One region of the Mesorhizobium sp. CA6 genome, then DNA from elsewhere that is predicted to be linked to it. Evidence: predicted binding sites of a transcription regulator. Region 1 holds the regulator's gene; each other region holds the start of a gene.
The links. The regulator LexA, encoded in region 1, represses DNA repair genes until DNA is damaged. The targets are predictions, from matches to a motif close to TGTTCNNNNTGTGTTCNG.
Positions count from the first base shown of each region.

Region 2: the regulator LexA is predicted to act here: its motif matches at 1,541-1,558, upstream of ruvC (crossover junction endodeoxyribonuclease RuvC).
Region 3: the regulator LexA is predicted to act here: its motif matches at 1,987-2,004, upstream of LB526_RS27980 (PA0069 family radical SAM protein).

Region 1 covers NZ_JAIUHI010000012.1:144,671-147,945, forward strand. Annotated here, with positions in the region: gene kynU (kynureninase) at 1-1,043, opposite strand, end outside; gene lexA (transcriptional repressor LexA) at 1,477-2,211, shown strand; gene LB526_RS19400 (ComEC/Rec2 family competence protein) at 2,248-3,275, opposite strand, start outside.
Region 2 covers NZ_JAIUHI010000007.1:144,987-148,261, forward strand. Annotated here, with positions in the region: gene ruvB (Holliday junction branch migration DNA helicase RuvB) at 1-315, opposite strand, end outside; gene ruvA (Holliday junction branch migration protein RuvA) at 359-979, opposite strand; gene ruvC (crossover junction endodeoxyribonuclease RuvC) at 990-1,499, opposite strand; gene LB526_RS12755 (glycosyltransferase family 2 protein) at 1,604-2,668, opposite strand; gene LB526_RS12760 (DUF1465 family protein) at 2,960-3,275, opposite strand, start outside.
Region 3 covers NZ_JAIUHI010000027.1:51,249-54,523, reverse strand. Annotated here, with positions in the region: gene LB526_RS27995 (4-(cytidine 5'-diphospho)-2-C-methyl-D-erythritol kinase) at 1-846, shown strand, start outside; gene moaB (molybdenum cofactor biosynthesis protein B) at 833-1,390, shown strand; gene LB526_RS27985 (glycosyltransferase) at 1,427-1,930, opposite strand; gene LB526_RS27980 (PA0069 family radical SAM protein) at 2,079-3,233, shown strand.

The DNA of each region.
Region 1 (3,275 bases):
TGTGCGAACGAGACCTGGCTGCCGCGCTCGGCGCCTGAGCGCGGGCTCTCCAGCTCAAGACCGAAGCCGCCGCATCTGGCCTCGACAAGCCGGATGAACAGGTCCGTCAGCGCGACGCTTTTTCTCCGCACGGCCCTCATGTCGACATCGTTCCAGAGATCCAGCGCCCCTTTCAGCGCGCGCATCGACAGCACCGGCTGCGTTCCGCACAGGAACCGCCGGATGCCCGTGCCCGCAGCGTAGCCCTGCTCGAACGCGAAAGGCCGGGCATGGCCCCACCAGCCGCTGAGCGGCTGGCGAATGTCGCGGTGATGGCGGTTCGCGGCGTAGATGAAGGCTGGCGAGCCCGGCCCGCCATTGAGATACTTGTAGGTGCAGCCGATGGCGAAATCGGCATTCGAGCCGTCGAGATCCACCGGCAGCGCACCCGCCGTGTGGCAGAGGTCCCAGACGATCAGCGCACCGGCTTCATGAGCCTTGCGGGTGAGCGCCGCCATGTCGCGCAGCCGGCCGGATTTGTAGTTGACGTGGTTGACCAGGATGACCGCGACGCGATCGTCAACCAGTTCCTCAATCGTCGGGGCATCTGCGCATTCGAGCCGCAGCACCGTGCCGGACCGCGTCGATGCGACCCCTTCCGCCATGTAGAGGTCGGTCGGAAAGCTGTCGCCCTCGGCAACAATCACCGAACGCTCGGGCCGCATTGCAAGTGCCGCATGCAGGACCTTGTAGATATTGATCGAAGTCGTGTCGCAAACGACCGTCTGGCCGGGTTTCGCGCCGATCAGCCGTCCTAGCTGGTCACCTAGCTCGATGGGCATATCGAACCAGCCGGCGGTGTTCCAGGCGCGGATGAGATCCCGCGCCCATTCCTGCCTCGTGGCAGTCTCGATCTCGCTGAAGGCGTCGATCGAAGCAGCGCCCAGCGAATTGCCGTCGAGATATAGGACGCCTTCCGGCAAGACGAAGCGATCGCGCGTCGCGCGCAGCGGATCCGCGGCATCCATCGCCTCGACTTCGGCGAGATCAGGAATTCCCCTCATTGTGCTGCCGCCTCCATTTCGATCTGGCCAAGGGGGTTGTCTCACCACCCTCGGCGACAGGGCAAGAACCTTTGGTCCTATGTTAGCTGGTCCATAGACGGCGAAGACTGCGGATCGGAACTTCGCCAAGGTTGGCATTTTGGGTTCGTTTCGTTCACGGTGCCACGCGCTTACGGTACGAGCCGACGTGATCCCAACCACGGCTTCGTGATCGTGTCGGGTTGTATTTCAGCTTAAGGGGAACTCCAAAATCGAGCGGAATCAATGCCGCTGCCCCAGGAGGGGCAGCCGGCCGTCACCGGATGCGACATTGTTTCGGCAGCCTTAACAAATTCACTAAACTTTAAACGGTTGCGGAACACAACTGGAACAGATAGTGTTTGTTCTGGGTTTGTTTTTCTGATTCTGGTTTCAGAACCCGTGGGGGCCGCCGATGCTGACGCGCAAACAACATGAACTCCTGATGTTCATCCATGAACGCCTGAAGGAGAGCGGGATTCCTCCATCATTCGATGAGATGAAGGAGGCGCTCGACCTTGCCTCCAAGTCCGGCATCCACCGGCTGATCACGGCGCTGGAAGAACGCGGCTTCATTCGCCGGCTGCCGAATCGGGCGCGCGCGCTGGAAGTGCTGCGCCTGCCCGACTCGATCGCGCCTGGCCTGAATGCCGCGAAGAAGTTTTCGCCGAGCGTCATCCAGGGCGGCCAAGGCAATCTCAGTCGCCAGATCAAGCCGACGACTCCATCACGCACCCCGACGCCAAGCAATGACGACGAGGCCGCGGCGGCCGTATCCATTCCGGTGATGGGCCGCATCGCCGCCGGCGTGCCGATTGACGCCATCCAGCACCAGACGCATTCGATCTCGGTGCCGCCGGACATGATCATGGGCGGCGAGCATTACGCGTTGGAGGTCAAGGGCGACTCGATGATCGAGGCCGGCATCTTCGACGGCGACACCGTCATCATCCGCAATGCGAACACGGCAAGCCCGGGTGAGATCGTGGTGGCGCTGGTCGACGATGAGGAGGCGACGCTTAAGCGTTTCCGCCGCAAGGGTGCCTCGATCGCGCTCGAGGCCGCCAACCCGGCCTATGAGACCCGGATCTTCGGACCGGATCGGGTCAAGGTTCAGGGCAAGCTCGTCGGACTTATCCGCCGCTACTGAGCAGAACTGCCCGGCCTTCTTCGCCCGAACGACAATCTATTGGGCCGGTGCGGCGGCTGGTTTTTCCGGCTGCTTATAGGGCGCCAGTCCCCTCGCCTCGCGCGTGTATTTCCGCTGCTCGTGCCAGGGTCGGTATGGTTCTACGACCGCGTAGCGGACGGTTGGCCGCGCGGTTGCCGATTGCGGATCGAAGAAAACGGCGGCGCTGCCGTCGCGCGCCAGCTGCCGCTTGGTGACGACGAGCACACGCGGATCGCGGCACGGGTTATAGGCCGTGGCGTCGTTGATGACGATGAGGTCGGCGAAGCCGCAGGCCGGCCGGGCGGTGTCGCGGGTCTCGGCGAGCGCGACGATCGCGCCGGAAGGATGCCGACCGATGCAGAGATCGCCGCTGCAATAGAAGGGCGAGCCGGGCGGCAGGTCGGCGGGATCGGCAATGTCCAGCGTATCTTTGGCGAACCTTTCTGGCGGCACGATCTCCTCGGCTTTCAGCGCCCGTTTCCAGTTGTCGGTGGTGAACTCGTTGGAGCGTTCGCGATTGACGGCAAGCTCGCCGCCGCCGATCGGCATCGCCACCAGATGCGCATCCTCCGAGATAAGCACGTCCGGTGTGCGGACGTGCGGAATGGCCAGCAGCGCAGCGAGCGCGAAAGGTACGGCGGCAAGCCTCAGCCAAGTGGTAGCCATGGTCGCGATGACCAGCGCGACCGTCGCCAGCAGCACCGACTGGATCGAGATCAGCCCCACGGCGTCGACCGGTGAGCGCTCGGAAATCCATGCCGAAATGGCGATCATCGCCGTCAGGCCTTTGCCCATGACAAAGAGGAAGGGACCGTCTAAGCCGAAGGGCATGGCCAGCGCGCTCAGCACGGCGAACGGCATGACGACCAATGAGACGATCGGCATGACCGCCAGATTGGCCAGCAGGCTGAGCGGCGACACCCGCTGGAAGTGCCAGATGGCAAACAACAATGTTGCGCTGCCCGCGATGAGCGACGTCACGGCGGCGCCACCCGCTCCAATCGCCAGTTTTCGCGATAAGAACCCGAGAAACGAACGCTTTG
Region 2 (3,275 bases), on a different contig from region 1:
GCGCTCCTCGAGATTGGTGAGCAGCGCGGCGAGATCGCCGGCCTTGGCGATGACCGGACCCGAGGTCGAGCGGAAATTGACCCCAAGCTCGCGCGCCATGATCTGCGCCAGCGTCGTTTTGCCGAGTCCCGGCGGCCCGACGAACAGCACATGGTCGAGCGCCTCGCCGCGGCTCTTGGCGGCATCGACGAAGACCTTGAGGTTGGCGCGCACCGCCGCCTGGCCGACGAACTCATCGAGCGACTGCGGCCGCAGCGTCTGGTCGGCATCCTCGCCGCGCTTGTCGGGAGCAATGAGGCGGGGCGAAAGGGTCATGCCGCCTTCCTTGCATAGGACCAATGGCGGGACAAGCGTCGCTTCACCGCGCCAGTTCCTTCAGGCCGAAGCGGATGAGCTTGGACGCATCCGCGCCCTCGCCGGCCGATTTCAGCGCCGCGGCAACCGCGTTCGCCGCGATGTCGCGCGAATAGCCGAGATTGACGAGCGCCGAGACCGCATCGGTGATCGGTGCGGCCGCGACGCCTTCGCCAAGCTCCTGCTTGAGCCCGATCGTACCGCTGGCCGCGCCCGCATAGGCTGGCGCCTTGGTGCGCAGTTCGGTGACGATGCGTTCCGCCACTTTCTTGCCGACGCCGGGCGCGCGGGAAACCATGGCAATGTCGCGCAGCGCGATCGCGTTCGCGAGGTCGGCCGGCGCCAGCGTCGATAGGATGGCCAGCGCCACCTTGGCGCCGACGCCCTGCACATTGTTCATCAGAAGGCGGAACCACTCGCGCTCCAGCCCGGTCTGGAAGCCATAGAGGCGGATCATGTCCTCGCGCACATAGGTCTCGATGAACAGCACCACCGCCTCGCCGAGCGAGGGCAGCGCGGCCAGCGTCCGCACCGAGCAATGGACGACGTAGCCGACGCCATGCACGTCGATGACGCAGCTATCTTCGTCGATCTCGTCCAACGTGCCTTTCAGCTTGCCGATCATGATTGTCCCCTCACGCCAGCGCGGCCATGCGGTAGGCTGTGCTCGGGCGGTGATGCGCATGGCAGATGGCGATGGCCAGAGCGTCGGCGGCGTCGTCGGTGTCGAAGACAGCCTTCGGCATCAGCACCTTCACCATCATGTGGATCTGCTTCTTCTCGCCGTGACCGACGCCAATAACCGCCTTCTTGACCGCATTGGGGGCATATTCGGCCACCACCAGCCCGGCGCGCGCCGGCACCAGCATGGCGATGCCGCGCGCCTGGCCGAGCTTCAGCGTCGCCGTGGCATCCTTGTTGACGAAAGTCTGCTCGACCGCAGCCTCGTGCGGCATGGCCTGGTGCAGCACCTCGGCCAAGCCGTCATGCAGCTGGCAGAGTCTTGTCGCCAGCGACTCCTTCTCGTCGGACCGCACCGTGCCGGATGCGATGAAGCGCAGCGAATTGCCCACGCTGTCGATAATACCCCAACCGGTGCGCCTCAGGCCCGGATCGATGCCGATGATGCGAATCGCTTCCCCCATGCGCCAAGTCTAGCCGTGGCGGCAAGCGATGTCAGCAAAATGTGAACAAACCGGAAACAATTGCAATCTCGGCTATGCGCCGTTTCCGTAAAACAGCGAGATCCCTAATTCGTCACGCGGCGGATGGTTTTCGACAGTCGCGTGAGAAATGCCGGCCTGGACGATGCGACCAGCTTCCACGCCAGGACTGCATTGCCCATGCGCCGCGGCAGGATTCCGATGCAAAGGAACCAGGCCGCCAGAGCTGCCCGCCGCCGCCAGGATGCATCCATTTCCAGGCTGGCGGCGGCGCCCGCTTTTGCCAGTCCCAGCCGGGAGTCGGTGGCGACCGGATGCTGGGGCTCGTCGACGCAGAGCGAAGCCAGCCGTTCTTCCAGATGCACCGGATCGCGAAGGCCGGCATCGGGCGGCACGGTCAAGCCGATCTCGGCCGCCCGGCCGGACAAGGCTTCGAGGCGCCGGAAATCATGCTGCACGCGCCAACGCGCCCGCTCGGCAAGCTTTTCGGCAAAGATCGAATGATTGGCGCCGTGGATGCGGTAGGCGCCAAGGCAGGTATCGATGGATTTCACCTCTCCGTGCAGCGGCGCCAGCGTCGCGAGATAGCCGTCGGCGCCTTGCCGGAAATCGCTTTCAGGCATCGGCATTATCGTTTCCAGCGCCTCGCGGTCGAACGCCAGCCCGCTTGTCACCGTCGTCCTGTACCGCCCCTTGCGCAGCAATTCCGGCACGACGTCGCCTGAATCGAACGGCTGTTCCGGCGGTGGAAAGACATCCTTGATATGCTGGTCCTCATCAACGAGATGCAATCTGAATTGCGCTTGGGCGACATCCGCATCCCACTCGTCCAGAACCTCGGAGACGGCGTTCGGATAGAGATAGTCGTCGGCGTCGAGGAAAAGGACGATCTGCCCGGTGCTCGCCTCGAACCCGGTATTGAACGCAGCCGCATGTCCGCCATTCCTGCGCCTGAGGCACGGACGTATTTTGTCGCCGTAGGATTCGATCACGGCCACCGATGCATCCGTCGATGCGTCGTCGACGACCACGACCTCGACATTTCGGTGGTCCTGCTCCAACGCGCTGTCGATGGCGCGTCCTAGAAACTGTTCGTAATTGTAGTTGGGGATAATGATCGATACCGGGATGCGGTCCAATGGCGAATGCACGGGATCAAGCCTCGCAATCTGCTTTGGTCACAGTGACGGTGGTTTTCTTGCAGAACCGGCTCGGGTCGACCCGGCTGCGGCGAACGGCTCCAACTAGGGGCCTATCGCTTCAAGGCAAGTGTGATCTTTGTCGGGAAGGCCGGCACAGCCTCCAATACGGCGATGGCTGCCGCAGTTTCGACGAGCGGCCGGAGTCGCAAGCGTTGAACTTGCAGCCAAAGCCACGACTCGCCAAACCACGGCCCGATCAAGGATATGCCGCTACCGCTATCGTTTTTTGCAAACGCGGTTTCAGCCGCGCGCGAACGCGGTATTCAAAAGGCTGATCTGGTCGGACACCGGGTTGGCCCGCCGGCTGGGCGCGTGCGTCTCGCTGATGACGCCGCCATAGATTTCCTCGTCCATGCGCCGCACCAGCGACTGCAGGCGCAGCGAGCGCCCCACGAGATCCAGAAAATCCTTGGGGAGCTCGTTCCAGCCAAGCGCCTCGTCATGCGCGGACGCGGTGTCGAGACGCACCTTGGATTTCTCCGAAGCCACCTGGTCACGCGTCATCTCGCCGGAATTCGCCGCCCGCTGCAAAAGCAGCCAGGAGGCGACCTGCATA
Region 3 (3,275 bases), on a different contig from region 1:
AACCTGGCGCTGCATGTCATCGGACAGCGCGCCGACGGCTACCATCTCATCGACAGCCTTGCCGTCTTCACCCGCTTCGGCGACCGGCTCGAGATCGAGCGGGCCGAGCAGGATGAATTCTCGGTATCCGGCCGTTATGCCGCCGGGCTGCCGCTCGACGGCGACAATCTGGTGGTGAAGGCGCGCGATGCCTTGCGCCGGGAAGCCGGCATGCAACAGGGATCGCCGGTCGCCATCCGGCTGGAGAAGAACCTGCCCATCGCCTCCGGAGTCGGCGGCGGCTCGAGCGACGCGGCGGCCGCGCTTAATGGCCTGGCGCGGCTCTGGAAGCTCGATATCGACGACAATTCGCTAGCCCGGATCGGGCTTTCGCTCGGTGCCGACCTGCCGATGTGCCTCGAATCAAAGCCGCTGATCGCACGCGGTATCGGCGATGAAGTCTCGCCGCTATCCGCCTTTCCTGCGCTTGGGCTGGTGCTGGTCAATCCGGGCATCGCGGTCTCGACGCCGGACGTGTTCAAGGCGCTCTCCAGCCGCGATAACGAGGCGCTGCCGCCACTGCCTAAGCGCCTCGATTTCCACACGATCCGCAACTGGCTGGAGACGACGCGCAACGATCTCGAGCCTGCCGCCCGTTCGGTCCAGCCGGCGATCGGCGAGGCGCTCAAGGCGCTCAAGCGTGCCGACGCCGCGTTCGCGCGCATGTCCGGCTCGGGCGCCACATGTTTCGGCCTGTTCGAGACCGGCAATGTCGCAAAGCGCGCGGCGATCGAGATCCGCGCCCGCCACCCCGACTGGTTCGTTGCCGCGACGCGCAGTATGGAGGTGAGCGATGGCGAAGCTTGACGAAAGCCGGCCCTTCATTCCGGTGCGCATCGCCGTGCTTACCGTCTCCGACACGCGCGGCCTCGCCGACGACAAATCCGGACAGACGCTGGCCGACCGCATCGCGGAAGCCGGCCACAGCCTTGCCGCGCGCGATATTGTCACCGACGACCGCGAAAAGATCCGCGACAAGGTGCTCGGCTGGTCGAAGGACGAAAACATCGATGTCGTCATCACCACCGGCGGCACCGGCTTCACCGGCCGCGACGTGACGCCGGAGGCGCTGGAGCCGATCTTCGAAAAGCGCATGGACGGCTTTTCGGAAGTCTTTCACCGCATCTCCTACGACAAGATCGGCACTTCAACGATCCAGAGCCGGGCGACCGGGGGCGTCGTCAACGCCACCTTCGTCTTCGTGCTGCCGGGCTCGCCCGGCGCCTGCAAGGACGCCTGGGATGGCATCATCAAGGCGCAGCTCGACTATCGGCACATGCCCTGCAACTTCGTCGAGATCATGCCGCGGCTGGACGAGCATCTCAGGCGCGGCGGCAAGCCAACCTCGTAAAGCTCAGTTAAAGCGCCCGGCCGGCACGGCGGGGCATCATTTCGGCGGCGCGATCCAGATTTCGGCGTTCAGCCTTCTGGTCGCCAGACCGCGCGCCAGGGCTTCGGCGTTGCGCGCGCTCTTTGCCAGAGCCGAGGCCTGACGCTTGCTGATGACAAGCCCCTCGGCCAGCGCACGATTGCTCGAGAACACCCTGGCCAGGAAAGGCGCACGGTTGGCGCGGGCGCGTGAAAAGCGCGCCGGCATGGTCTGTTTCGCCGTGTGCGCCACGACTTCGTCGATCCAGCCCTCGGCGAGCCGCGCCCCTGGCTCGAGCAGGAGCAGCCAGTCGCCCTTGGCTTGGCCGATACCGACGCCGATCCCGCCGGTCGCATAGTGGCAGCCGGCATGCTCGGCCACCCGGTGCGTCTGATCGGTCGAGCCTTGATCGCAGACGATCACGTCGCGCACGACGCCTTCGACCGCGCCGCCGACCAGCGAGGCGAGCGTACGGGCAAGCCCCTCTTCGTCGTTGCGGGTTTCGATAAGGACGCTGAGCATTTTAGCCGAATAGCGGAAAGTGCGGCGATGCGCCAGTTGCGCGCTTCAAGCGAAAAAGTTCTTGCTTTGTTCTCTTCGGCAAAATAGGAATAGTTTCATGAACAGAGCGATTCGACAGCCTGCCGACAGTCCCTGGGAGAGGGCGAAAATGGAACAGATCGTGCGAGCCGACATTGCCGCCTTCGGAGCAGGAAGAGCCGAAATGGCAAATGCGATGATCGAGCAGAGCGGCTTGCGCGTGCGGCCCGATCGCAATCGCGGCCGCTCGGCCGGGATCAATCCGTCCGGCCGGTTCGAGCCGGTCAGCCGGCATGTGTTCGACGACGGCTGGAACTCGCTGGAGGAACTGCCGCCGTTCAAGACGGAAGTGCAGGTCGAAAAGCCGCGCACCATCATCACGCGCAACGAGTCGCCTGACATCTCCTTCGACCGTTCGATCAACCCCTATCGCGGCTGCGAGCATGGCTGCGTCTACTGCTTCGCCAGGCCGACGCATGCCTTCATGGGCCTGTCGCCGGGGCTCGATTTCGAATCGAAGCTGTTCGCCAAGCCGGATGCCGCACGCATGCTGGACAGGGAATTGTCAAAATCGGGCTACCAGCCGCGCACGATCGCTATCGGCACCAACACCGATCCCTACCAGCCGATCGAGAAGCAATACCGCATCATGCGCGAGATCCTGGAAGTGCTGGAAGCGCGCGGCCATCCGGTCGGCATCGTCACCAAGTCGGCGCTGGTGACACGCGACATCGACATCCTGTCGCGCATGGCCGAGCGCGGCCTTGCCAAGGTGGCGCTGTCGGTGACGACGCTCGACCGCATGCTGGCGAGAACGATGGAGCCACGCGCCTCGACGCCGACGAAGCGGCTGGAGGCGATCAGGCAGCTTTCGGACGCCGGCATCCCGGCATCGGTCATGGTGGCACCGATTATTCCGGGGCTTACCGATCCGGAGATGGAGCGCATCCTCGATTCGGCTAGAGCCGCCGGCGCGCGGGAGGCCGGCTACGTCATCCTGCGCCTGCCGCTCGAAGTGGCGCCGATCTTCAAGGACTGGCTGTTGCGTCATTATCCCGACCGCTACCGGCATGTGATGTCGCTTATCCGCTCGATGCGCGACGGCAAGGATTACGATTCCGAATGGGGCAAGCGCATGAAGGGCGCCGGTCCCTATGCCTGGCAGATCGGTCGGCGCTTCGAGATTGCCGCCAAGCGGCTCGGCCTCAATGTCGAGCGGCGGCAGCTTCGCACCGACCAATTCGTCGCAGGCGCCAGTGCCGGCGAGCAGCTGATGCTGCTTTGACGCCAGCACCGGCCATGACGGCCGGCGCTAAGCACTTCCAGG